DNA from 3 places in the Paenibacillus sp. FSL H8-0315 genome. Region 2 is predicted to be linked to each of the others. Evidence: predicted binding sites of a transcription regulator. Region 2 holds the regulator's gene; each other region holds the start of a gene.
What was found. The regulator Rex, encoded in region 2, represses fermentation and respiration genes when NADH is low (regulators of the CRP and FNR family bind a similar motif). The targets are predictions, from matches to a motif close to TTGTGAAATATTTCACAA.
Positions count from the first base shown of each region.

Region 1: nadA (quinolinate synthase NadA) is a predicted target of Rex. The motif match lies at 989-1,006, and genes of this name have one in related genera.
Region 3: MHB56_RS14230 (cytochrome ubiquinol oxidase subunit I) is a predicted target of Rex. The motif match lies at 1,267-1,284, and genes of this name have one in related genera.

Region 1 is NZ_JBBOTA010000001.1:3,392,519-3,394,797, reverse strand. Features, by position in the region: gene nadA (quinolinate synthase NadA) at 1-918, opposite strand, end outside; gene ftsH (ATP-dependent zinc metalloprotease FtsH) at 1,178-2,279, opposite strand, start outside.
Region 2 is NZ_JBBOTA010000001.1:1,114,950-1,117,228, reverse strand. Features, by position in the region: gene dinG (ATP-dependent DNA helicase DinG) at 1-691, shown strand, start outside; gene MHB56_RS04800 (redox-sensing transcriptional repressor Rex) at 828-1,481, shown strand; gene MHB56_RS04795 (amidohydrolase) at 1,468-2,279, shown strand, end outside.
Region 3 is NZ_JBBOTA010000001.1:3,275,932-3,278,210, forward strand. Features, by position in the region: gene MHB56_RS14230 (cytochrome ubiquinol oxidase subunit I) at 1-1,205, opposite strand, end outside; gene MHB56_RS14235 (cold-shock protein) at 1,428-1,655, opposite strand; gene MHB56_RS14240 (cold-shock protein) at 1,749-1,949, opposite strand.

The DNA.
Region 1 (2,279 bases), 2.3 Mb from region 2:
CTCTAGGGATGTTCTGGCTTTGTCGGCGACAGCAGGCGGTACATAGATTTGTGGCTTCATCGTCTCCAGGCATTTCACCAGTTTTTTTAGATTATTAACTTTCATATTAGGACAAACAAGAAATTTGGTAGCAAAATGGAATTCTTTATCTGGACTATCCTTACGAAGCTGATATCCGGTACCATCTTCCGTTCCAACGATAAATTGCTTACGATCCGATTTCCGGCAATACTCCAGAATTGATGTAGTGCTGCCTACATAGTCACCCATGGCGACTACTTCAGGACGACACTCTGGATGAACTACAAATTCCGCATCTGGATATTTTGCTCTCATTTCTACTACATCTTTGACGGTCAACATGTCGTGAGTGTTGCAATAGCCTTCCCAAATAATCAGCTTCTTGCCCGTCTGATCTTGTACATATTGACCAAGATTCTTATCTGGGACCCAAATAATCTCTTCGGCATCAAGGGATTCGATTACTTTCACAGCATTAGCAGAGGTACAACAAATATCGGTTTCTGCTTTAATCTCGGCGGACGAGTTGATATAAGTGACTACTTTAGCATTTGGATGTTGAGCTTTTAGCTTACGCAAACCGTCTACATTGACCATATCTGCCATTGGACAGCCTGCACGTTCATCAGGAATAAGGACGGTTTTGTTCGGGGCTAGAATTTTTGCACTTTCCCCCATGAAATGAACACCGCAGAATACAATAACTTCTGCATCTGTCTCTGCAGCCTTCTGAGCGAGTAAAAAAGAGTCGCCCCGGAAATCGGCAACCTCCTGAATTTCATCACGTTGATAATAATGAGCTAAAATGATTGCGTTTCGTTCCTTTTTAAGCTGTTCAAGACGTATACGAAGTTCTCGATTCTGTTCCTGCTTGCGCTCAAGCGCCAGAGCTTCCACCGATTGTTCTCCCCCTTAAATCCTCGCGGCTTTTCGCCGACATGATGTTATCAAATGGCATGCGCCATCATGGTGAAAAAATGAACATGCTGATATAAATAGTAAGTAATATTAATCACTAATGTACACAACGTTCCAGCCCCTGTCAATGTAACTGGACAGGCTTTAAGGCATAGAATCCCTTAAAAATTAAAATAAAAAATCCGGAGAACAGTTACGTTCTCCGGATAAATTTACATCATATGAATGGTGGACCCAATTAGGTAAGGCTAGTGCCCCCACCTTTATTGTCATCGTCAGAACCGTCATTACCCTCAGAATCAGGGTTATTCGGGATATCCTTCGATAGGTCAGGAAGTGTGGACTGTTCATCCTCAGGCTTGCCTTGAATGCGAACTCGCACATCACCGATATTGTCGATGACAGGCTCGCCAACTTCATGGGCAACACCTTCGCCACCCTCTGGTTTACCATCCTCGGAAAGGAATCCTTGTTCAATCAGTTGTGTGATCTGATCAAGCTCAAGTGTTTCTTTCTCAAGTAATGTATTGGCAATCAAGTGCATTTCTTTGGAGTGTTTGATCAACAGATCTTTACAACGTTCGTAACTCGAAGTAATAAAGTTCTGCATTTCCTGATCAATCTCATAAGCAATGGAGTCACTGTAATTCTGTTCATGCCCAATATCACGACCCAAGAATACTTGACCTTGAGAAGATCCGAACTGCATAGGTCCAAGCTTATCGCTCATACCGTACTCCATAATCATGGCACGCACGATGCGCGTAGCCTGTTGGAAGTCACTGTATGCACCCGTACCGATCTCACCAATAAACAATTCTTCAGCAACACGTCCACCAAGTAATCCAGTAACCTTATCCAAAAGCTCCTGCTTGGTAACGATCATCCGATCTTCCTTCGGAAGCATAATAACATATCCGCCTGCACGTCCGCGTGGGATAATAGTAACTTTATGCACCATATCGGCGTGCTCAAGGAAGTAACCAGCAATAGTATGGCCTGCTTCATGATAAGCTACAATACGTTTCTCGCGGTCACTGATCACACGGCTGCGTTTCTCAGTACCTACGATAACACGGTCAATAGCTTCATCCACTTCAATCATGGAAATATCTTTACGGTTACGACGTGCAGCTAGCAAAGCTGCCTCATTCAGCAGATTCTCCAGATCAGCACCTGTGAATCCGGTTGTGCGTTTAGCAACAACATCCAGTCTTACATCTTTCGTAAGCGGTTTGTTACGAGCGTGAACCTTAAGTACAGCTTCACGGCCTTTCACATCAGGACGGTCAACCGTAATTTGACGGTCAAAACGTCCTGGACGAAGCAATGCCGGATCA
Region 2 (2,279 bases):
CCTTCCATCTCCCTTTAAGTATCGTGAGCAGGCACTGTTAGTTATACCGCGTGATTTTCCTAGTGTGAAGGGCAGTGTGGGCGATGCTCGATTTGTCGATACACTCGTACAGTCATTATCGGAAGCTGCTAAAACAACACGTGGGCGGATGCTGGTTCTGTTTACTTCTTATAAAATGCTGCGTCAGGTATATGATCCGCTTAAAGAGGCTTTGGCCTCACAAGAGATTACGGTGCTTGGTCAAGGCGTGGAAGGTGGCAGCCGGAGTAAGCTGATCCGCCGCTTTCAGGACAGTGCAGCATCCGTTCTGCTGGGGACGAGCAGCTTCTGGGAAGGTGTAGATATTCCAGGTGAAGCACTGACTTGCCTGGCCATCGTGAGACTTCCGTTTCAACCGCCGAATCACCCGTTGGCGGAAGCGAAGTCGGAGTTATTGCAGGCCCAGAAGAAGAATCCGTTCATGAAATTATCTGTTCCTCAAGCGGTTATTCGTTTTAAGCAGGGATTCGGAAGACTGGTTCGCACGGCGCAGGATCGCGGAATAGTTATTGTTTATGATACAAGGGTTATTGAATCTCATTACGGAAAGTATTTCCTTTATTCATTGCCTGGTCCCAAAATGGAGCATATGCTTACTGATCAAATGGTCCCTCGCATAGCGGAATGGCTAGAGGATGGCGGCGCTTCTTAAAACGCTCGTCTTCAGTTTAGCTTTAGCTCCTCCTTATCCTTAAGGGCGGTCTGTTACAGTACCGCCCTTAGTAAGGAGAGGTAGACGTTTGAATATGGATTTACACAAGAACATTATTATTTTTAGGAGGAAAAATATGAAATCGGATAAAATATCAGAAGCCGTTGTTCGCAGACTACCTGTGTACTTGCGTTTTTTGAATGATCTCCAGAATCGCGAAATATTAACAGTTTCCTCTCAGGAACTTGGACAAAAGCTTGATCTTAATCCCGCACAGATTCGTAAGGATTTAGCATATTTTGGTGACTTCGGCAGAAAAGGTATCGGCTACGATGTAACGTATCTTATTGAGAAAATCCGTCATATCCTAAAGCTGGATCAACAGCTTAATGTAGCTTTAGTTGGAGCAGGTAATCTCGGACATGCCTTGTCTAATTACAATGCATATCTTAAAGATACTATGAAAATCACGGCTATATTTGATTCGTACGCTCCTAAGGTTGGACGTAAGATCAACTCCCTTACTGTGCAACCGATGGATGAACTAGGCAGCACGATTCGTGAGCAAGGTATTCGCATTGCCATTATTACCGTACCTGATTCAGAAGCTCAAAATGTAGCAGATATTCTCATTTCTTCTGGGATTGAAGCGATTTTGAACTTTGCCCCTGTGATTCTGAAGACACCACCGAATATCCGGGTGCATGCAGCTGATTTTACAACTGATCTGCAAAGTCTTGCTTATTACTTGCGGGATGGAAAGGAAGAAAGCGAACATGAACAACAATAAAACGATAATTAAGGGCGGGTATTTTCTGACTCCGGGAACGGATGAGCCGGTTCTGAGTGGATATATGACTATTGAAGATGATTTAATCACTTACATAGGAAAAGAAGAGCCTCAGATGGAAGCTGGAGTGCAAGTGGTTGATGGCAGCCGTCTGCTGTTCATGCCTGGACTTGTAAACACACATGGTCATGCGGCGATGTCTTTGCTGCGTGGATATGGAGATGATTTAGCGCTACAAGTGTGGCTTCAGGAGAAGATGTGGCCGATGGAGGAAAAGTTCACCGGTGATGATGTATACTGGGGAACCTCCTTATCTGTATTGGAAATGCTGAAGGGTGGAACTACGACCTTCCTCGATATGTATGATCATATGGACCGAGTAGCCGAGGTAGCTGAGTTATCAGGTATCCGTTCCGTATTGATGCGTGGTGTGATCGGGTTATGTCCAGAGGATGTACAGAATCACAAGCTTGCGGAAGCGATTTCTTTTGCCCGTAACTGGCATGGAAAGGCTGACGGTAGAATTACTACTATGATCTCGCCACATGCCCCTTATACTTGCCCTCCGGACTTCCTGGTTAAGTTCGTGCAGGCAGCGCATGATCTGGATTTACCGATGCATACGCATATGTCCGAAACGAAACGTGAAGTGGAACAAAATGTGGCGGATTACGGGTTGCGTCCTGTAGCTCACTTAGAGAAGCTTGGAATGTTCACACGTCCCTCGATAGTTGCACATGGTGTTCATTTAAATGATGAAGAGATTGAGATCTTGGCTCGCCATAATGTGGGTGTATC
Region 3 (2,279 bases), 2.2 Mb from region 2:
TCCGTTGTCATCAGTCCGAATACCGTCCATGGCTGACGCCCGAATTCGGTCATAACCCAACCGGCTGTATTCGCAATCGGAGGAAGCAACAAGCCCCATAACATAAACCGCATAAACCAAGTGTTCGGACGGTCCATTTTTTTGCGCCACATTAAGTACATAGCGTACATTCCCAATACAATCATTAACGTTCCTGCTAGAACCATGATCCGGAAACTCCAGAATGTCGTACGTACAGGTGGAATATAGTCACCGGGGCCATAGGTTTGCTCATACTCCGCTTGCAGCTCAAGCATACCTTTAACTTCACCGGAAAATTTACTGTATGAAAGGAAACTCAGCATATAAGGAATTTGAAATTCTCCACTACTAATTTGATTCTTTGGATCAATGTTTGCCCATACGGTCCAAGGTGCCGGGTCACCACTCTTACCCCACAGTCCTTCGGAAGCTGCCATTTTCATTGGTTGAGTTTCAACCAAATATTGCGCTTGGGCGTGACCAGCAACAGCTACACCAATAGAAGAAATAATCCCTACGATGGCTGCAATCTGAAAAGACTTCTTAAAGAAAGAAACCTCTTGTTTCTTCAATATTTTATAAGCACTAATACCAGTTACAAGAAAAGCACCTGTTGCATAAGCAGCCAGTACTGTATGTGGGAATTCAACCAGCAATTGTCCGTTCGTAATAAGCGCGAAGAAATCATTCATTTCTGCACGTCCATTATTTATCTCAAAACCCACAGGATGCTGCATAAAAGAGTTAGCCGCTAGAATCCAGAATGCAGATAACATCGTACCGAATGCTACCAGCCAGATGGACAGTAAATGTACTCGCTTGGACACCTTATCCCAGCCGAATATCCATATCCCAATAAAAGTAGACTCCAGAAAAAAGGCTGCCAATGCCTCAACTGCAAGCGGAGCCCCGAATACATCACCCACAAAACGTGAATAATCGGACCAGTTCATCCCGAACTGAAATTCCTGCAAGATTCCTGTAACTACCCCTACTGCAAAATTGATGAGGAATAGCTTTCCCCAGAACTGCGCCATTTTTTTGTACTCTTCATTACCTTTTCTAACGTACATTGTCTCCATGATTGCAATCAAGAGCGCTAGTCCGATTGATACCGGTACAAAGAAATAGTGGAATATTGTCGTCGACGCAAATTGTACACGCGACAGCATTACTGTATCCATATTTGTCCCTTCCTTCTCCCCTTTTCGTTAATTATATTCTGTCAAAAATTTAAACTTCTTTTTGTGATAAATGTCACATAAAGATAGTCATTTAACGGTGAAATTCAAATGATTTGTGACAAAGATCACAATTTAGCATAAAGAAAGCAAAAAAAATAAGACGGTTTACCCGTCTTGAGTGGTTCGTCGTTCTATTAAATGCTTGACTCATTTAGGTATTGGTTAGATGGAAATACCCTTCTTCAGCGATTTGAGATCGCCATTCGAATTAAGCAATTGGGGTAGCATCTTCGTGCTGCGAACCATTGGAGAGTCACATAGACGGCAAGAAGGCGCATGTTCAAATGCGAAATTATCCCTCATCCATCCGTTGCATCCCTCATTGGTACATGCCCAAATTGCGGTATTTTCTTCCGGTATTTCTTCCAAAGGTTTCTTCCGGTAGTTCATTGCCGTTCCTCCCATCCTGTAAGTCAAATAGTGAGTAACTAGATATAAAAAGACCGTCCCAACTTTCACAAGCTGGGACGGTTTCTTCTATTATTACAGTTTTACAACGTTTTCGGCTTGTGGTCCACGGTTGCCTTGAACAACGTTGAATTCAACGCGTTGGCCTTCGTCCAAAGTTTTGAAGCCGTCGCCAGTGATTGCGCTGAAGTGAACGAATACGTCGCTTCCGCCTTCAACTTCGATAAATCCGAATCCTTTTTCTGCGTTGAACCATTTAACTGTACCTGTTTGCATGTGTGTTACCTCCACAAATTTAAATTAATATGTTCTTTTTATCTTCAAACAAAGAAAAAATTCACACATTGAAAAAGGTTGTATTACCAAATATGACAGCCCTTTTCAATGCGAGAATTAGGGACTAAATGTATGATTGATATCATATTACCACACCTGATTAGCAAAGGCAAGCAAGCATCCGAATATATCCGTTTTTGCCCTAATAAGTATTACCTTCCAATGTAAGGGCTGCCACTTAGTGTTTATTCCCTAAATAGATCCTTTTTTTGGCATAATTATCATGGTTTTAGAAAAATAGCTTTTCCAAAAACGTTACTTTTATCCGCT